2 regions of the Cytobacillus sp. genome follow, and region 1 is predicted to be linked to the other one. Evidence: riboswitches for the same ligand, from Rfam matches in the RefSeq annotation. Region 1 holds a riboswitch; the other holds the start of a gene.

The links. A riboswitch is a leader RNA that binds a small molecule or an ion and turns the genes downstream of it on or off. The one in region 1 is predicted to bind FMN.
Region 2: linked by a shared signal. The riboswitch ahead of ACEQ1T_RS22460 (ECF transporter S component) and the one ahead of ribD (bifunctional diaminohydroxyphosphoribosylaminopyrimidine deaminase/5-amino-6-(5-phosphoribosylamino)uracil reductase RibD) in region 1 are both predicted to bind FMN.

The regions. Positions count from the first base shown of each region.
Region 1 is NZ_CAXQGS010000046.1:41,739-52,449, forward strand. It holds gene ACEQ1T_RS07080 (patatin family protein) at 1-175, shown strand, start outside; gene ACEQ1T_RS07085 (S8 family serine peptidase) at 437-1,777, shown strand; gene ACEQ1T_RS07090 (hypothetical protein) at 1,982-2,770, shown strand; gene ACEQ1T_RS07095 (TlpA disulfide reductase family protein) at 2,860-3,435, shown strand; gene ACEQ1T_RS07100 (EcsC family protein) at 3,456-4,277, opposite strand; FMN riboswitch at 4,405-4,647, shown strand; gene ribD (bifunctional diaminohydroxyphosphoribosylaminopyrimidine deaminase/5-amino-6-(5-phosphoribosylamino)uracil reductase RibD) at 4,791-5,888, shown strand; gene ribE (riboflavin synthase) at 5,888-6,541, shown strand; gene ACEQ1T_RS07115 (bifunctional 3,4-dihydroxy-2-butanone-4-phosphate synthase/GTP cyclohydrolase II) at 6,567-7,760, shown strand; gene ribE (6,7-dimethyl-8-ribityllumazine synthase) at 7,775-8,251, shown strand; gene ACEQ1T_RS07125 (NCS2 family permease) at 8,534-9,832, shown strand; gene ACEQ1T_RS07130 (EAL and HDOD domain-containing protein) at 10,011-10,711, shown strand, end outside.
Region 2 is NZ_CAXQGS010000129.1:107,155-117,865, forward strand. It holds gene ACEQ1T_RS22435 (ATP-binding protein) at 1-331, shown strand, start outside; gene sigX (RNA polymerase sigma factor SigX) at 586-1,137, shown strand; gene ACEQ1T_RS22445 (hypothetical protein) at 1,112-2,377, shown strand; gene ACEQ1T_RS22450 (LysM peptidoglycan-binding domain-containing protein) at 2,592-3,491, shown strand; gene ACEQ1T_RS22455 (histidinol-phosphatase) at 3,560-4,372, shown strand; FMN riboswitch at 4,520-4,691, shown strand; gene ACEQ1T_RS22460 (ECF transporter S component) at 4,854-5,438, shown strand; gene ACEQ1T_RS22465 (ferredoxin) at 5,570-5,818, opposite strand; gene ACEQ1T_RS22470 (helix-turn-helix domain-containing protein) at 6,078-7,136, shown strand; gene ACEQ1T_RS22475 (ATP-dependent DNA helicase RecQ) at 7,133-8,632, shown strand; gene ACEQ1T_RS22480 (CPBP family intramembrane glutamic endopeptidase) at 8,639-9,262, shown strand; gene ACEQ1T_RS22485 (LysM peptidoglycan-binding domain-containing protein) at 9,317-10,039, shown strand; gene ACEQ1T_RS22490 (YpbF family protein) at 10,132-10,590, shown strand; gene cotJC (spore coat protein CotJC) at 10,647-10,711, opposite strand, start outside.

The DNA of each region.
Region 1 (10,711 bases):
CGATACCCTCCGCTATGTTGAACAGGAAGAGAAGAATGGGACAGTTCTTGTCATCCAGCCGCAGGAGCCATTAACAGTGGGACGGATGGAGCGGAATCCTCAAAAACTGGAAAAGTTATATCTGCAAGGATATGAGGATGCAAGAACATCCTTTGATAGAATCAATCAATTTTAGCCAAGCCGCATCTAATAAGATGCGGTTTTTTCTTAAGGAAATAGTCTTGTCTTTTCGACAGGGCTGAAGATGAACAAACAAAGTTTTTGATTGGGAATCAAGTAAATAGACCCAGGCAGACTTAAAATGTAAAAAGACAAATGGGTTCTAAGTATTGTTTCCTGAAAAGTGACGAAGAAGTATGTCGGAATACAAAGATTGTCGAGACTTTTATTTAGAATATAATGAAAATTAGAAAATATAAGGGGGTCTCAATAAAAAATGAATATCAAGAAGGGCATCGTAACGGGTACATTAAGTTTGGCATTATGTGCCTCAGCTGTTTTTGCGGGTTCTGTCAGCATTGGACAAGCCCAAACGGCTGAAAAGAGTTATTTAGTTGTTTTCAAAGATGAAGCAAAGCTTCCTGCAGGCTATACAGAATTAGTGAGAAAATCTGGAGGACAAGTAGAGAATAAGCTTGATAAATTAGGAGCTGTTGAGGTTTCATCAGCAAATCCTAATTTTCTTAATGAAATTCGGAAGTCTTCCTTGGTATTGTCTGCTGGCGCTGAAAATGTAATTTATCCCGAAGCTCCTGCAGTAAATGCAGATCTTCCATTAGATAATGCTGATCTATATCACAGTCTTCAATGGGATATCAAACAAGTAACAAATAATGGTTCGTCATGGAATCTTCCTGGAGGAACTGGAAAGACAGCTGACGGTAAAGATATCGTTGTTGGTGTAATCGACACAGGTATTGACTATAATCATCCAGATTTAAAAGAAAATTACGCATATGGTAAATCCTTTGTTCCTGGTCACCCAGATCCAATGGATGAAAACAGCCATGGAACCCACGTTGCAGGATCAATTGCAGCGAAAGGAAGAACAATGGGTGTAGGACCTGATTTAAAGGTAGCAGCATACCGTGTATTCGGCCCGGAAGGCGGTGCAGCGACTTCCCATATCGCAGAAGCTTTAATAACAGCTGCGGATGACAATGTGGATGTTGTCAACATGTCTCTTGGCGGCTATGACTGGTTCCAGAATCCCGAGTATACAACCAAGGAAACTGTAGCGGACGTGCAGATGTTTAACAGAGCCATTAAATATGCGATTCAAAAAGGTGTTACTGTAGTTGGTTCTGCAGGAAATAACGCTGTTGATTTAAAGAGTCCGGGACAGCTGTCAGGTTCTGATAACGGTGCAACTCACAGAAGCCCCAGCAGTCAATTGATGATTCGTGTATCTGCGGGAGGAGCTTTAAAGAATCTTGCTTTCTATTCCAATTACGGTGTCGGCAAAATTGATGTTATGGCACCTGGCGGAGACTTGGGACCAAACTATGATCCAAATACTGGAGCTGGCAGAGACAATACTTATTTGGCATTAGCAACAATCCCTGGCGGCGGGTATGGGTATAAAGGCGGGACTTCTATGGCCGCTCCGAAAGTTGCTGCACTGGCTGGTGTTATCATTGCAAAACATGGGAAAGACCAAATCTCTCCTGCACAAGTAAAGCAGATCATTCAATCTTCATCAGAGGATATCTTCAAGCCTGGATACGACGAACAATCTGGCCATGGGCTAATTAATGCAGTTAATGCTTTAAAGTAATTCCATCAAAAAAGCTGGCGGAAAGTGTCCGTCAGCTTTTTTATTTGAAGGATAATCAGTGAATAAAGATGTTAAGGAAAAACTCAAACAGACTATCTGCAGATGCATCGTTATGTAAACTTCATAAAATCCTGCCAAAATTCATTTTTATAGAAAGTAATTAATAGACTATAGAGAAATAAATATAGCGGGGGAGACATACTGATGAATATCCAGCAATATTACCTGAAAACAGCTGACATCTCAATAAATGCAAGCCTTGCCGCACTTGTACCTCCATTTTTCATTCTATTGGTTTTTATAGAAAAATTTCCAAGGACTTATTTAATCCTTTTTCTAATCCCTTTCATCTTATATAGTTTTTTGTGCTATCAAATTCACTTGCTGAATAAGCAAAGGGCGGCCGAGATAGTGGAGAGAAAGTTCAAGAAAAGCAGACAAGCCCGTCTCTCATTGTTAAGCCAGTCAAATTTGATGATCGTTTTTATGCCGGCACCTTCCCTTAGAATGGTGCTTTTTGACCCGGAAGGAAGGCAGGTTGGTGAAATCAGGGATATGAAAATGTGGAAGTTTCGATGGTTCTTGCCTTATTTTTTGGATCGGCTTTTTCCAAGAAGGCTGGGAATCTATGATCATAGCGCAAATCTGGAGGCATCAATCTTAATTGATAGAAAAGGCATAGATATTTCGTTTGCGAAAGATTCCTGCAAAGAAACAATCATTAATAAAAAAGATGGATTCAAACTGGTATATAAGAATGGCTGTGACCGATATTCCATTGCTAAAACCTTTTTCCATACGGATTTTCAAATTCTTGATGAGACATCAAAAAGAATTGCACGCCTTCGCAAAGGATGGATGCTGCTTGAGTGGGGGGAGCAGTTTAGGGACCCCAATACACCTGTACTTTCTTTTGAAGAGGGTCTGACAGCAAAAGAAAAGCTTAGAATTTATGCCATTTTTGCGACGCTTTTTCTTTACCGCAATCACTAAAACCGTATGCACATTTATAGATTCTATATTCCCCATATAGTATGATAAGTTCAGTTAAAGTATTGGGATATCAGTTTAGAGGTGTTGGAATGAAAAAGTTTCTACTCGCAGCCGCAGTTATTGTCCTTTTGCTGTTTATTGTCGACAAAACCATTCTCAAGGACAAAGGGGTAGTAGAGCAAGCCGGACAAATGCAGAAATACGATAAAATGGAAGATCCTGAAGAATTGCCTGTTGGTCTGGAGAAAGGAAATCTTGCTCCTGAATTTGAACTGACAGATATGGAAGGAAACCCAGTAAAACTCTCCGACTATAGGGGCAAAGCAGTGCTTTTAAATTTCTGGGCAAGCTGGTGTCCTCCTTGCCGTGCGGAAATGCCGCATATGGAGAAGCTGTATAACAAGTATAAAGATGAAAATTTCACTATTCTTGCTGTCAATCTCACAAACACAGAAAAGAATAGCGGTGATGCAGATAAATTCGTAAAAGAGCTGGGGCTGACCTTTACAATTCCTATGGATGTAAAAGGCGAGGCAGGTTCTGACTATAATATAATGGCCTATCCTACAAGCTATTTTATTGATTCAGATGGTGTTATTAGAGAAAAAGTTTTGGGAGCTTTAAATGAAGAGTATATGGAGAAGGAGATCAAAAAGCTTCCATAAATAAAACCGGAGAGCCATTGTTAGCTCTCCGGTTTTATTTCTTTAATCATATTCTGGTGCAGCCGATTAACGATTACTCTTTTTCGATATAGCATAATGCCTGCTTCTGCAATATCATTTACGGCTGAGCGATTAATGAAAGCTCCAAACAGCAGTCCGGCTATCGGGATCATTTGGAAAAGTTTTTTCCAGCCAATTTGGTCCCTGTAAGAAAACACAACTTCTCTCCATCCCTGAAGCTCGGAAACGACTTCCCTTTTTGGTCCTTCTTCTATAGATCCAAACATGGATAGCTGCTGCAGAATGGCTTTTTTTCCTACAATGTCACTGGAAACAAATTGCAGAATTTTTACGATGAACATCCTTTCATTTTTATCAGCTGGATCAAAGCCATAGCAAATCGCGATATCCTGCAGTGTTTTTAGTTGAATGCCAAGGAGAAGCGGGATATCAATGGTCAGGGTGAAAATCCCTCCGACCCCAGTACTCGCACCTTGCAATGCAGCGGTTCTTTTTCGGTTTGAGCTTAGCTTTTCGGCGGCTTCATCCATCTTTGATATGGGAAGGGCAACTACATCCTGCAGTGTATGAATATTTTGTTCGGGATAATAATTCTTTAACGCTGAAGCTGAGCTTAAATATCTTCCTCCTGATTGAATATATGTGCCAAGCTCATCAAGAATCACTCCAACCTTTTTTTGTATGAACTCGGGTGTGAATCTATCAATAAGCTTAAAAGGGAGTCTGCCCAGCTTCTCCCAAAACCATAAATCACCTTGGTCTTTTTCCCATTCTTCACATTTTCTTAATTCATTTATTAAATGTTCTCTTGGTTCAATCATATTTTAAAGTCCTCTCCTTCTTCAATAATTACTATACGGCAGTTTAAAGCAAAAGTTTCAATTCTTTCACAAACAATTCTCTTTGTATATTCCTACTATTCATGGTAAGATTCTTATAATAGAATAGGATTTCCTTCGGGGCAGGGTGAAATTCCCAACCGGCGGTGATGAGGGTACGCCCTCTTAGTCCGTGACCCGGTTTTATAAGTAGAGATGCAAGGTGCATGCGCTTTTCAAAAAGATAAGTTTGCATTAATTCTGAAGCTAGATAAGTGTCTAGCTCCAGGCGCCATCGGCTTTTCTTATGAAAACGGTGGATTTGGTGAAACTCCAAAGCCGACAGTGAAAGTCTGGATGGGAGAAGGAATGATTATAGTGCTGCGTTCAAAAAAATTTTTTTTAAACGCTTATTTCGTCATGTGATTTTGCCCCGTTTCACCTAGCTGGTGTACGGGGTTTTGCCGTTTCATACTTAATTTGGAGAAATAGTAAGGGAAGGAGGATTCAGATAATTTGAACCATCAGGAATATATGAAGTTAGCCATCAGTCTGGCAGCGGCCGCGAAAGGCCAAACCAGCCCTAACCCGCAGGTGGGTGCGGTTGTTGTAAAAAATGGTGAAATTCTGGGGATGGGTGCTCACCTGAAAGCAGGAACTCCCCATGCTGAAGTCCATGCGATTGCTGCAGCTGGCGATAAGGCTAAAGGCGCTGATATTTATGTCACTCTTGAGCCATGCAGCCATTTTGGAAGGACTCCGCCATGCGCAGACTTAATCATTAATTCAGGAATTAATAGGGTTTTTATTGCTTCTGAGGATCCAAATCCTCTTGTTTCCGGCAAAGGAATTGAAAGGATGCAGGATGCCGGGATTGAAGTAGTGACCGGCATATTGAGGGAGGAAGCAGATGCCCTAAATGAACCATTTTTTCATTTTATAAAAACAAAGACACCATATGTAACCATTAAAGCAGCCTCATCGTTTGATGGGAAAACAGCTGCAAAAACCGGTGACAGCAAATGGATTACCTCTCCAGAATCCAGGCAGGATGTACATCGGCTACGGCATGAACATGACGCGATACTTACAGGTATAAATACGATCATTCACGATAATCCTCTTTTAACCGCCAGGCTGCCCCAAGGCGGAAAAAATCCCATTCGAGTTATATTAGATACAAATCTCAGAATTCCGGCTGACGCAAAAGTCATTCGAGATCAGTCTGTAAAGACCATAATCTTTACCGGCAGAGAAATAGATCGGTCAAAGGCAGAAGAGATAAAGAAGTATGGTGCTGAAATTTTTTCTTTTCCTGCTAATGAGGTGCCGATTAAAGAAGTTTTAAAAAATTTAGGTGAAAGAAATATCATGACTTTATTTGTTGAAGGCGGATCAGAGGTTCATGCTTCATTAATAAAAAGCGGTTTCTTTCAGCAGATAATCCTTTATATGGCTCCTAAAATTATTGGAGGCAGCGAGGCGATTCCATTTATTGGCGGAGACGGTGCCGACTATGTAAAAGATGCCCCTGTACTGGAATTCACAGAAATTGAAAGGATTGGCGGCGACCTTAGAATTACCGCAAAACCGCTGAGGGAGGCCAAGGAATAATGTTTACTGGGATTATTGAGGAATTGGGAACAGTAAAAAAAGTAGTTCAGCAAGGCAAGGCCATGAAACTGACGATTCAGGCCTCCAAAGTTTTATCAGATGTTCAACTGGGAGACAGCATTTCTGTAAATGGCGTATGCCTTACGGTTACAGAATATGCGAGAAATGAATTTTCAGCAGATGTCATGCCTGAAACATTTAAAAGCACTTCGCTTTCTGCCATTAAAGAGCGAACAAAAGTCAATCTGGAGAGGGCGATGTCGGCAAATGGCCGATTTGGCGGGCATTTTGTGACAGGGCATGTTGATGGAACAGGTCAAATCTTAAAAAAAACAGCGAGTGAAAATGCCATTTATATACAGATATCTGTACCGAGTGCATTAAGCCATTTGCTTATCATGAAAGGATCAATCGCTGTGGATGGGATTTCCCTGACAGTTTTCGGCAATGGAGACAATACCGTTACTGTCTCGATCATTCCGCACACAGCAAGTGAAACGGTACTCGGCTTCAAAGCAGCGGGAGACATCGTTAACCTTGAGTTTGACATGCTTGCCAAATATCTGTATTCCTTCATGAACAGGCAGCAGGAAAGCACATCGCCTAAAGAAGCAATTTCAGAGCGATTCCTTAAGGAGAACGGCTTCTTATAATTAGCAAAAGGAGGGTCAATAAACCATGTTCAGTGAAATAAATGAGGCATTAGAAGATTTAAAAGCAGGAAAAGTCATCATTGTCTGTGATGATGAAGATAGGGAAAATGAAGGGGATTTTCTGGCAATTGCGGAATATGCGAAACCCGATACGATCAACTTTATGGCTAAAGAAGGCAGAGGTCTGATTTGTACACCTATCACTGAGGAGCTGGCTGAAAAGCTGGAACTGAATCCAATGGCAGAAGTAAACACTGACAGTCATGGAACAGCTTTCACAATCAGTATTGACCATGTGAAAACCACTACAGGGATCAGCGCATTTGAGCGTGCATTCACTATTAAAGAAATGCTTGAGGAAGACGCTAAACCTGCAGACTTTTCCCGGCCGGGACATGTTTTTCCGCTGGTGGCCAAAAAAGGAGGAGTCCTAAGGCGTGCAGGCCATACAGAGGCTGCGGTCGATCTGGCACGTCTTGCCGGTGCAGCACCAGCCGGGATTATCTGTGAAATTATGAAAGATGATGGAACCATGGCTCGAGTGGATGACCTGGAAAAAGTGGCTGAAAAGTTTAACTTAAAAATGATTACTATTCAGCAATTGATAGAGTATCGATTGAAGCATGACTCCATTGTAAAAAGGGAAGTGGAGATACAGCTTCCAACAGAATTTGGAGATTTTAGAGCGGTAGGTTATACAAACACAATCGATGGAAAAGACCATGTTGCTCTTGTAAAGGGAGAAATCGATGAACACGAACCCGTATTGCTTCGTGTTCATTCGGAGTGTTTGACCGGGGATGTATTCGGGTCTAACCGCTGTGACTGCGGGCCGCAGCTTGAAGCAGCATTATCGCAGATTGAAGAGGAAGGCCGGGGAATCCTTTTATATATGAGACAGGAAGGGCGCGGCATCGGCCTGATCAATAAATTGAAAGCCTATAAGCTGCAGGAAGAGGGCTACGATACCGTTGAAGCAAATCATAAGCTCGGATTTAAGGACGATCTTCGCGACTATGGGGTAGGTGCACAAATCCTTAGAGATCTCGGGGTAAAAAAAATGCGCCTGCTAACCAATAATCCCCGCAAAATAGCTGGACTGGGAGGCTATGGGCTGGAGGTATCCGAACGGGTTCCTCTTCAAATGCCTGCCAAATCTGAAAATGAGATTTACTTAAAAACAAAGAAAACAAAACTTGGGCATTTATTACAATTTTAAGGGAGCGATTAGAGATGAAAAAGGTAATCGAAGGACATTTAGTAGGAACAGGATTAAAAATGGCAATTGTAGTGTCGCGTTTTAATGAATTCATTACAGGCAAGCTTTTAAGCGGAGCGGAAGATGCACTTAAGCGCCACGGAGTAAGCGAAGAAGATGTGACTGTTGTTTGGGTTCCTGGAGCTTTCGAAATCCCGCTGGCAGCTAAAAAGCTATCCCAATCCGGAAAATATGATGCAGTCATCACCCTTGGCACAGTGATCCGCGGAGCAACACCGCATTTTGATTTTGTGAGCGGCGAAGTGGCTAAAGGGGTCTCAGCGACTGCATTGCAGAGCGGTGTCCCTGTAATCTTCGGTGTTCTTACAACTGACACGATTGAACAGGCAATTGAGCGTGCAGGCACCAAAGCCGGAAACAAAGGATGGGAAGCGGCTGTTGGAGCTATTGAAATGGGCAATCTGTATAGACAATTAACTGACGGTGAATAAGGTTCCGCATTTTTACAGCGTGAAAAAAATAAGTGTATGCTTACAAGTGCAACAGTCTTGCCCTGTTGCTATATCTATCAAAAATCAGCGGGGAAATATCCGCTGATTTTTTTTTTAGAAAAATATGAGCAGACGTCTGACCTTTCTATTGGCAGAAAGGTTTTTTTTTGATAAAATACAGCTTGTGGCTCACCCGTTCTTTTAACTGATCACTCTTAACTGAGGGATATATACGGGGAGAGCGGGTAGGGAGAGGGCTAATTGAATAGATAGGTAGTATATATGAATAAGTGGTTTAACCAGCTTTTTCAGCTTGATTCAAATGGAACAACTGTAAAAAGGGAGGTTATGGCTGGGGCAATCGGCTTTTTTACGATTGTTTATATTATCGCAGTTAACTCTCTAATTCTCTCTGAAGCAGGAATTCCGCTGGAAGCAGCCATTTTTGCAACCATTATAACATCGGTTGCCGGCTGTTTGATTATGGGGTTTTGGGCAAATGTACCGATTCTCCTTGTGCCTGGAATGGGAATTAACGCTTTATTTTCCTATACAATGGTCCAATCCATGGGCTTATCCTGGCAGGAAGCATTAGCTGTTGTCTTTATATCTGGTCTGATCTTTGTATTCGTGGCTTTTTCGCGATTCGCAAAGACATTGAGCGAATCGATTCCACACTCACTTAAAGAAGCAATAACAGTGGGGCTCGGACTTTTCTTGATGCTGATCGGACTTGAAAAAGGCGGAATCGTTGAAAAAGGGACAAACTCCATTATTGCTATGGGTGAACTTGGAGACCCGCAAGTGCTTGCGACCATCTTAACGTTCTTGCTTGCCATCATTTTATTCATGCGCAATGTGCCTGGCAACTTTTTGATTACTGTTGCAGCAGGAACATTGATAGCATGGGCTTTTGGTCCAATTAATGTGCAAAATACCGATGAAAAGCCGTTCGCTCTTTCCGATTATATGGAAGTTTTTGGAGCGATGTCATTTGATAACTTGCTTTCCATCACTTTTTGGATTGCCATTTTTTCATTAACAATGGTTCTTGTATTTGAAAATATCGGATTAGTTCACGGTCATGTTGGATTTATAAATAGGCCGGAACAGTTTAAGCGTGCTTTTCAGGCAACTTCAGTTTCTGCATTATTGTCAGGTATTTTTGGGACAAGCCCGACTGTAGCAACGGTTGAAAGTGCAGCGAGTATGGCTGCCGGCGGACGTACAGGATTGACAGCAGTTACAACTGGATTGCTGTTTATGCTATCAGCATTCTTTATTCCTGTTATTAAATTGATTCCCAACAGTGCAATTGCACCTATTCTTATCATTATTGGCGGACTGATGCTTCAAAACATCCGCAACCTTGACTTAAAGGATATGAGCGAAAGCTTTCCAGCTATCTTTATCATTGCGATGATCCCGTTCACGTATAGTATTGCGGACGGCATTGCCATTGGATTTATTCTTTATCCAATCTTAAAGATCTCGATTGGCAAAGCAAGGGAAGTTTCATTTGCATTGTATGTCATAGCTGCTTTATTTTTATTCAACTTTGTTTTTCATGTCATTAGTTAATATAGATAGTAGGATGCCTATTGGGGCATCCTTTTTCTTTTTTACTGAACAAAGGAAAATGGGGAATTTTGTATAAAAATATAAAAATTTCTATTTATTCAACAAGTTTCGACATACTCAATAAATGAATTGAGCTACTATAGGTCTATAGTGATATGGCGTTTTCGGAGGTATGTCAATGGAAGTGTTTGTAGCAAGGCAGCCGATTTTCAATTCTAAAGAAGAAGTGTTTGCTTATGAGCTTCTGTATAGGAATAATCAGGTGAATGCCTTCCCAGAAATAGATGAAGATCAGGCCACAGCTGAGGTTATTATTAATAGTTTTTTAAATATAGGGATTGACCGTCTTTCTGAAGGAAAGCCATGTTTTATTAATTTTACGGAAAAATTGCTGAAGCTCAAGCTCCCTGCATATTTTAGGCCTCGGGAAATCGTTGTCGAAATCCTTGAAACTGTTGAGCCTAGTGCAGAACTGGTCAATATTTGCAAAGATTTGAAGGAACTAGGTTATCAGATAGCACTTGATGATTATGTATTCAATGAAACCAATCCGTTTGCAAGACAATTGCTGAAATACGCTGATATCATAAAGGTGGACTTTCTTAATACACCAAAAGATATGCGGGAAAGAATTGAAGTGCTTGTTAATCAGCTCAAAATTAAAACAGTTGCTGAAAAGGTTGAGACAAGAGAGTGCTACGAAGAAGCGAAAAGAAGGGGTTACGATTATTTTCAGGGTTATTTTTTTGCGAAGCCTGTCATTATGTCTACACATGATGTCCCGTCCTATTTTCAATCATATTATGAGATGATTCAAAACCTGTCAAATGAGGAGCCAAGTCTTGACCGCATAACTGAATTAATCGAACGAGACATATC
Region 2 (10,711 bases), on a different contig from region 1:
AATTGAACAGGTCATGACCAATCTGATTGATAATGCCATCCGGCATACCCCTCAGAATGGAGAGGTAAAAGTGATCGAAAGAAGTGATGAACGGGGACTGTTTATTGAAGTGAAGGATTCTGGCTCGGGGATTCCCGAAGAAGACCTGCCGTTTGTATTTGAACGCTTTTACAAAGCGGACAAAGCAAGAACGAGGGGCCGATCTGGAACAGGTCTAGGCCTTGCAATTGCAAAAAATATAATTGAAGCTCATAAAGGTCATATTACCGTTCAAAGCAAGACCGGACATGGTACGACATTTTCAATTTTTATTCCTCGAAATGAAGGATAAAGGCGAGAAATGTGACGATTGTTCTTGATACACGGGAAACAATTAATAATAAGCTTAGGGAAGGAGATGCATGAAATTTCCTTCCCCTTTTTTTTGAAAGGTATTTCTATGCATTAGGCCGGGGTTTCTGCAGGAAAGGGAGTAATCCTGCACTTAAACAGGCTCTTGCGCTTTTCTGCGAAATAATAATATAGTTAAACTGTAACTTTTTTTAGAGAGAGAACGACTATTTTATTGAACGGGGAGGGGAATCCATGGACTCCGTTTTTGATGAACTTTATAAAAAATACCATCATGACGTTTTTCAATTTCTTTTTTATATGGTCAAAAACAAGGAACTGGCTGAGGATTTAGTCCAGGAAGTCTATATAAGAGTATTAAAATCATATGAAAGGTTTGAAGGAAAAAGCAGCGAAAAAACATGGCTCTTTTCAATTGCGCGGAATGTTGCCATAGATTCCTTTCGCAAACAAAAGGGCTGGAAGCAAAGGATTATGGAGAAATTTGACTGGTCAACTCAGCAGGTAAAGGATGAGCTCCCACTGCCTGAAGAAATTGCCTTGCAAAGAGAAGAAATTCAGCTGATCTATCGCTGTCTGGATTTATGCACCATTGACCAGAGGCTTGTCATAATTATGAGATATATACATGAACTCAGCATTACTGAAACAGCTGATTCACTAGGCTGGACCGAAAGCAAGGTTAAAACAACCCAGCATCGTGCTTTAAAGGTGCTTAAAAAGCATATGGAAGATTTTAAGGTGAAGGAGGGAATGGATAATGAAGGAATCAAAGTGGAGCGATGAGCAGCTTAAGGAATTTCTGAGCCAGATGCCTAAAATTAAGGATGATCGTGATCCGAGAGACATTTATCAAGCCATCGAATTGAAGATGGGAAAGCAAAAAAACAGAACATGGATCCTGCCGTCTATCGCAGCGGCTGCTGCCTTGCTCCTGCTTTTTATTCTCGTCCCAAACCTTATGAGCTGGCAGGAGTCTGCAGATAAGCAGGTCGAATTGAAAGCGGACCGATCAACCTCATCTGAACAAATAACCAATGAAAATAACACTATTCTGGAAGCGAAAGAGGAAGACTCTGAATTAATTGCCCAAGAGAAAGGCTCAGAAGAACTGGACCAGGCAGAGCTGTCAACTGAGCCGGAAGCGGAAGCGAAATTAAATGATGAGATAAACAAGAAGACAGTTGCATCAGAATCAAGCCCTACTGCCGTTTATGAAGAAGATTTGGCAGGGAAAGAGGTACTGACTTATGCGATTCCGGATAAGGATGCGCAAAATATTGTACCCGTCAGTGTTTTAATTGATGAAGACCCTGCCAGGACGAAATTTGAACAATTTGAAGACACGATGAGCAGGCTTACCGAAGATGAATGGGGTTTAGATGATTACTATCCTCTGAAAGCAAATTTCACCTATGATCAGGAAAATAAAATGTTAACTGTTGATGTGCCAGCGGATCATCCATATAGTATGTCTTCCGCGACAGAATTACTTTTAGAGAAGGTCTTGTCCAATATAATGAATAATCTTGATATAGAAAAGATTAACCTCATGACTGAAGGGGAAATCGGCGTTGAATTTAGCCATTATGGAAATAGAGAGGAATTTATCCCGGAAAATAGCAATGGTAACTTAATTTATTATTTCTTATATCCAAATGGCGCAGAATCAACACCATTCCTGGTCCCGCTTAGACAACATCTCAACTCTATAAAAGATGCTCTAACAGCCATGAAGGAAGACCGGACTGAAAATAATTTGCAGGCATCCATACCAGAAGACATTGATTTTGAAACAGAAGAAATACAGGATGGCAAACTCTTAATCCGTTTTCATAATGAATCAGAAATAATTGATGATGAATCAACACTTCATGCGATTGAAGCAATACTTCTTACGGCAAAAGATTTTAATTTTGATACAGTTAAATTGGAAAATGCAGATGTTGATAAAATCGGCAAGTTTGACCTTACTGAAGAATTAAAGGTACCAGTAGCAGCTAATAAACGAGATTTGCCAAATTAGAGAGGGCGGCCCATGTGGCTGCCTTTTTTTTTTGAATAAAAATCCCTCAGGACTGCATAAAAACCATGCTGCTGGAAGTATACTAATAACTGTGCTTTTAAGAGCTTTATGTTAATTGTTCTAAAAGAGTACAAGCTGTCATAGGGTGAAAGAGAGTGTGGACAGTGGCAGGCACTCGTACGGATATTTCAGCTGACAACATAGGAGGAAAAGGATGAAGGATTACATAAGGCGTTTCTTTATCGCAGGAATAATGGCTCTTTGTGTGAGTCTGTTATTTTTGGGAGGGAAGCATTCTAAAGCTGCGGAGCCAAAAATTCCGGAAATGACAAAGCATTGGGTATGGCCTGCAGATGGTGTAATTACAGACACGTTTGGGACAAGGAAAGGGCATCATAAAGGCATCGATATAGCTGGGGATTCCGGGAATCCAGTTTATGCTGTTGACACAGGAATTGTGTCCAGGTCTTATTATTCCCAAACATACGGAAATGTGATATTCATTAAACATAACAACCAAACTGAAACAGTGTACGCCCATCTGGAAAAACGTTTTTCTGCTGAAGGAGAAAATGTTGAGCAGGGACAGAAAATCGGACTGATGGGAAGCACGGGTGACTCGTCAGGTGTGCATCTCCATTTTGAAATACATACGCATGCATGGACAGCTGATAAAATAAATGCAGTTGATCCCTCTGTTGCATTTGGAATGGGAGTAGTTGGACAAGCTGTAAATGCTGTGATTAAAGAGGAAAATGCGCGTGAAGTTTCAGCACGGCCGTCTAATGTTGAATCAGGGAAAATAAAAAATGATTCCGTGGAAACTTACCATATAGTTAAAACAGGGGAAACATTGTGGTCTATTGCTGCACACTATAATCTGAATGCTGGGGATATTGCGGATTTAAATAATATTAATCCTGATCACATTTTTTTAGGTCAAAAGCTATTGATAAAACCCGAGAAATATACAGAATACACTGTTAAACAAGGAGATACTCTATCTTCTATTGCGAAATTTCATGATACAACTGCAGAAGCAATCAAAGACTTAAATAATGCTGATTCAGATGTAATAAAAATTGGACAAATTCTAATCATTCACAAAAAATAGAATAGAAATGATTGCACCGCTTTACTCCCTTAAAGTATAATGGGTAAAAAACTGGGGGAGTTTGAAAAATGCTTACAGACTATCATAATCATCTCGAAAATGGCACGTTGAGCCTGGATTACTTAAAAAAATTCACAGATGCTGCAGTTCAGAAAGGGATTGAATCTTTTGGAATTTCAGAGCATGCATATCATTTCTACCAGACAGCAGACATCCTGCAGAATCCATGGGTAAACGAGAGGCGTTTTTATGATATGAAAGACTATGTGAATGTTTTTCATGAAGCTTGGAGCAATGACATAGATGTGAAGATGTCGATCGAAATGGACTACACACCAGGCAAACATGGTGAAATGGAGAAGTTTATCAATAGTTATTCGTTTGACTATGTAATCGGATCCATTCATTGGGTTGGAGATTTCGGTATAGACCTGGCTGAATTTAGAAAAGAATGGGATAAACGGGATCTATATGAAGTATATCGAAAATATTTTGATCAGGTGGTTACTCTGGCTCAGTCAAATTTATTCGATATTGTTGGCCATTTAGACCTCGTGAAAATTTTTAAATATGTTCCACAGGACGAAGAATTTTTGCTGGAGCAATATGATCGTGCAGCCAATGCGCTGGCAGAATCCAAGACATGTGTTGAAATTAGCACGGCTGGTCTGAGAAAACCAGTGGGGGAACTATACCCGGACAAACGTCTTCTTCAGAGATGCCATGAAAAAAATATCCCGATTGTTTTATCGTCTGATGCGCACTTTCCTGAACATGTAGGTGCAGATTTTGAAAAGGCAATTGACCTTGCAAAAGAAGTGGGGTATCAGTCCATCATGACCTTCTCAAAAGGAGAAAGAAAGGAATATCCGCTTGGATAATATATAAAGGATGGCTTATTGCCGTCTTTTTTTGTTATATCTAAAAAAACTGAAAGGGTTTTGGCATGGATCTAAACCTGACAGGTGAACATATCCCTTCACAGAATAACTTTTTTTCAGTATAATGAATCTGTATAAATAAATACGGTCTATCTTCGGGGCAGGGTGAAATTCCCGACCGGCGGTGATGGGTCAATATTGACTCTAAGCCCGCGAGCCTTAGAGCAGAGTTTTTGAATAAAAAGCTCTGCAGTTTATTTGGGCAGGATTTGGTGCAATTCCAAAGCCGACAGTACAGTCTGGATGGGAGAAGATGGAGGTTCTGCAGACGTTCAAAATATGCAGGTTTTGAACGTTATTAAGCGTGCCTTTGCAACTATCCCTCAAGTTATATTAGCTTGAGGGTTATTTATTGCGAAGACTTTTGCTTAGCTGAACCTTTCTTCTTTAGGAGAGATAGTCCTAAAAAGGAGAGAGGAACTTGAAAAAACTTAATATCAAATCTATGGTTGCTATTGGAATGCTAAGCAGCATCTCTTACGTATTAATGCTGCTCAATTTCCCAATCCCGCCGTTTCCGCAATTTCTGATGATTGACTTCAGCGATATTCCTGCATTAATCGCAGCGTTAATCTTTGGTCCAGCAGCAGGGATCTTAGTGGAACTTATTAAGAATATTCTTGATTACTTCATGACAGGGAGTGCAACAGGTGTTCCTGTTGGGCATATTGCAAACTTTGCCGCAGGCATTTTGTTCGTCCTGCCGACCTATTATGTGTACAGCAAGCTGAAAACAAAAAAGGGCATGACGTTTGGGCTTGTAATCGGCACAATGGTTATGGCTGTCATTATGAGTGTGCTGAATTACCTTGTAATTCTGCCGGCATATACATTCTTCCTTAACTTCCCTGCAATGTCAGCGCCTGAAATGAGAACAATGATTGTGACAGGGATTTTGCCATTCAACATTTTAAAAGGTTTAATCATTTCAATTGTTTTCATGCTTATTTTTACACGCATGAGAACTTGGGTGGAAAAGCAGGCTGTTATTAAAAGCGCAGCTTAATACTATATAAGTTTATAGCAGCGGCAAATGTGCCGCTGCTTTTCTGTTCATGCATGCAATGTTAACAAAAAAACTCCCTTTCATGATGAAAGGGAGCAGCAGCTTAACAAAGGTTAGAGTATGGTTGAGGATTATTCGTATTTAAGCGGGTCGCCATCAAAAGCATCATCAGCTACTTTGATTGAATCGGTCGGGCAGCCTTCGAATGCATCCATCATATCATCAACTAATACATCAGGAATTTCAACGATACCCTGGTTATCATCAAGGGTAACGAAAGCGATGCCTTCATCATCATAATCATAAATGTCCGGTGCAGCTGCGCCGCAAGCTCCACATGCAATGCATGTTTCTTTGTCAACAATTGTATACTTTGCCATGAAAAAACCTCCCAAGATTTAAACAATTAATCGTCCATCAAAATGATGGTAACACATTCCTCACATCTATTGTAAAACTGAATGTTCAACTTTTCAATAGAAAATGTATTGAGAATGCTTATCACACAAGGGTTTAGGCATAATTTACCCTATGAAAAAATAATTAAAACGGCCTGCCGATTTCTTTCATGATAAAATGGAAGAAGGAGAACAAGCTTATGAAAACAAGATTAAAATCTTTGGCCGTAAGGTGAAAAAAATGGATAGAACTTATTTGAAAACTGTAATCATGTACTGTGTTAAAGAATTACAGGGACAAAGGACTATATACTCTATTTTACATTTGCTCAATGGAAAAAAAACTTCCCAAACCATTCAAGATGCTCATTTATTTCAGCTGACCCAGCTTTTTCGAACATTTGGAAGTTTAAGCCGGGATGCTCTGGATCATCTTTCACAAGAGATTGAAAGCAGAAGCTGGATGACTGCAGCTGATGAAAAGCATTACATTTTGACTGCAGAGGGCAAGGAAGAGCTGGAAAGGTCTCTTTTAGAATGTCCAATACCGTCTTCATTAAACGGATGGCTGTATCATAGTGCAGCTGACCTGTTTTGGGAGAGGATTACTCTTTTAATTCAGGTTATATCACATTTAAATAATGACAATGTAAAATACCTTCCAATTCAAAGAAAAAGAGATGTTCATGAATGGCTGAAATATTTTTTGAGAACATCTGGATTCGCCCGCAATGAAATAGGAAGTGTGCTGAACAGGGAACTCTGCCAATGCCTCGAAAGGCTAAGGGATATTAATCCTGCTGTGCTGACTTTGAGGCTGTCAGGCTATAACCGTATTGGCCTCACTGCTGTTCAGGCTTCAGAACACCTGGGAATCAGTCAGGATTATTACCACCATCAGTTCCTCGGAGCCATTCATCATATTCTTGCTAGCGTAAGAGAAAATGCTGCCGGATATCCGCTTATCGATAAATTAGTGTGCGGGGCAGGAAATGAAGTTCAGCTAACGTTGTCGGCCCAAAAAACATACACATTGCTAAAACAGGGACTGGATTTGGATGTTATAGCGAAAACGAGAAAATTGAAAAAAAGTACAATTGAGGATCATGTGGTGGAGGTAGCTCTGAATGACAGCGGCTTTAATATCACACGGTATGTATCGGAGAGGAAACAGAAATTGATTCTTCAAGCAGCAAACAGTGCTGCCTCATTACAACTAAAGCAAATACGTCAAATGGTGCCGGAATCCGATTATTTTGAAATCAGATTAGTCATGGCAAAGCTTGGAGAGGGACAATGAAATTAGAAGCGTTATTGCAGAGCAAATTTGGCTATCCTTCCTTCAGACCTGGACAAAAGGAGATCATTGAATCAGTACTTTCAGGGAGAAATACTGTTGCCATGCTGCCAACAGGTACAGGGAAATCCCTCTGTTATCAGCTGCCGGGATATATGGTTGAAGGCCAGGTGATTATTATATCTCCCTTGCTGTCTCTTATGCAGGATCAGGCTGAACAGCTTATGATAAATGGGGAAAAACAGGTAATTGCATTCAATTCTTTTTTATCCCGCTCAGAAAAAAAACAGGCATTGATTCATTTGAATCAATATAAGTTTATCTTTATTTCACCCGAAATGCTTTATTATGAGTCAGTACTTTCTCAGCTGAAGAAATTGCGGATTGCTTTATTTGTTGTGGATGAAGCTCATTGTATCTCCCAATGGGGATATGATTTCAGGCCAGATTATTTAAAGCTTGGCGAAGTCAGAAAAATTATAGGGAACCCGGTTACACTGGCTTTAACTGCTACAGCTACCCCTGAAGTAAAAGCAGATATAAAAAAGTCACTTGGCATACTGGAATGCAGCGAGTTTATTTACTCCGTTGACCGTCCTAATATTGCACTATCTGTAGAAAAGTTAGAGAATTTCCGTGCAAAAACAGAGAGACTTGAGGAGCTTGCTGAAATCCTTGAGGGCCCTGGAATTATTTATTTCTCCAGCAAAAAAATGGCGGAACAGACAGCTGATCTGCTTAGGGACAAGGGACTCAGAAGAGTGATGGCTTACCATGGGGGAATGGACCAGGAAAGCCGTATCCTTGTGCAGCAGCAATTTATTCATGGACAGCTCGATCTTATTTGTGCTACAAGCGCCTTTGGCATGGGGATTAACAAAGATAATATCAGGTATGTAATACACTTTCATATGCCTCTTCAGATGGAATCCTACCTGCAGGAAATTGGGCGGGCTGGGAGGGATGGAAATCAAAGTATTGCCATCATGCTCTATGCACCGGGTGACGAGCAGCTTCCTATACAGCTTGCAGAAAGTGAATTACCTGACAAAGCTCAAATTGATTGGATTAGGGAATGGCTAGAAGAAAACCCAAATGCGATCCTGAATATCGGTGCATTTGAAGAGACAATTAAGCAGCGTTCAGGTTTAACCGATGTTCAGTGGAGAATATTTAATGACTTTTTTGAGCGGAAAAGCAAAACTGGACTCGATTACAGAAGGATTCTGCAGGAGATGAAGGGTTATTATGAAGGCAGGATCAAATTGAAAAGGGATAGCATTGAGGAAGTATATAAGTGGATACACAAGAAGACATGCCGGAGAGAGAATATACTTTCCTATTTTGATGAGGAAAAAAATTCCTCAGTCCCATTCTGCTGTGATATATGTGGTTTGCGATTTGAAAAATTCACAAGAAATACAAATTCAGATAATCAGGAAAACCCGCTTTATGATTGGAAAAATCATTTAGAATACCTCCTGATTCCAAGTGAGTGAATTAAAATGGGAAAAAGATACGCGGACATCATTAAGGAATTGACAGACAAGGAACTATTATTTCATCTTTATCTTACTCAGTTGCTTATTTTATCCATTTCTTTAATTCTAAGTATAATATTATTTAATAATATTGAGGAATTCCAAGTTCTCTTTGTATTCTATGATATAAATATTCTTGTAATTGGAGCGGCGGCAGGAGCGGCAGTTGTCCTGATAGATATCGGCTTGATGAAGGTTCTTCCGGAAAAATTGTATGATGATGGAGGATTAAATGAGAAAATCTTTCAAAATCGCAGTTTTCTCCATATTGCTTTTATTGCTGCAGTGGTGGCTTTTAGTGAAGAACTTCTATTCAGGGGAGTCATTCAGACTCATTTCGGCCTTGCTATCTCAAGTCTTATTTTTGCGTTTGTTCATTATCGATATCTTTTTAATTGGTTTTTGTTTGTAAATATTATTACATTAAGCTTTTTAATAGGTTATATTTATCATATAACCAATAATTTGCTTGTTACGATTGTTATGCATTTTCTGATTGACTTTCTTCTTGGTATTCTTATTCGAAAACGTTTCCTGAAAAAATCTGAAAGGATAGCGGAAGAGGAGAACGTAATTAACGATCATTAACAGCAGCATCAAAATAAACTTCTTATGATTTTTTATTACAGGAAGGGATGAAACATGAATAAAGAAGACCCTTATAGAGATCAGGCTGAAAGACTCCGTAAGAAGATTGACCGAAAACTGGAAACGGAAAATAGCGGGCAAAAATCAGCGTTGCCGCCACGGAGCCGTGTTCATCAGGAAAAAAGAAAAAAGAGTAATTGGAAGATTAAATACCCTGTTATTCGCCTGCTTGCTTTATTTTTTATCCTACTGCCCATCACCATTTTCAGTATTTATCAATATGTAAGCAGTGATAAAAGCATCAATGCCGGGTTAAATACAGAAAATGAGGAAACAGGTTCTGAAACAGTGGTTTTTGCCACAAATGATGAAGATAAAGGGACAACTATAGAAGTCAGAGAAGAACCGGAATCCCAGGAACCTGAGATAACTGAAAAAGCTGAGGGTGCTCAAGAAAAAGAAGATGCCAAAGTCCAGCAGGAAAAAAAGGCCCCTCAAAAGACTGATATAGAAGATAAAGGATCTGAACCTAATAAGGAAGTTCAGGAAACAGGATCTGAAACTACAGACTCTTCCAAAACAGCCGGGACAAAGGAAGCATTAAAAAAGGAAGGTAAAGTTATTTACCATACGGTTAAACCGAAGGAAACAATTTTTAGAATTGCCATGACCTATTATAAATCCCAGTCGGGAATTGAAAAAATAAAGCAAGCCAACAATTTGCCCTCGAATGAGATACAAACGGGCCAGGTATTAAAGATTCCGCTTGAGCAATAAAAGGATCGAAAACAGGTGCGGCAGCAGTCTCTCCTTCTTAGTCATATAATAATGTACAAGCTCATACATTATTGAGAAAGGGAGGGAGAGTTTTGGAATCGCCGATTAGAATGCTTGATGAACGTACAGACCAGGCTACAAGAAAAATGCTTGAGAAAGTAGTAGAGAGAAAGCAAAAATTTGATCGATTCAAGTCCTGGCATTTAATTGCCATGTGGGCGACTGTATTTATTTCATTTTTATTCTTTTTTTATATTTATAAGAGTGTCATGCTGCCATACTCTTACTCGTTTGCATCCATGTTTTCGGCTTTTGTCAATCAGTCAGCGAATTTCTATTTGCTTGTTTTTACGGTTGGCCTTTATGGACTTATGAATCTTCTGAGGGAAAAAAGGGAGAAAGCAGAAAAAGAATATCATGCCCTTAGGTGTGAGATTATAGATAAGAGCAAAGATCTTTGGAAAAAAGAAGATGAATGGAAAAATCGACATACCGTTTTCGAAATGATGAAAAAAAATTATGATATAAATCTTTATCATGAGAATAAATGACACCATAGAAAATGGAAAAAGAAGCAGCCCGCCTGCTTCTTTTTTGTTAAGTATACTTAAAAGAATTTCTTCTTATCCCGTTCTTCCTTAAGAATCTCTACGGCTTCTCTGAATCGCTGGG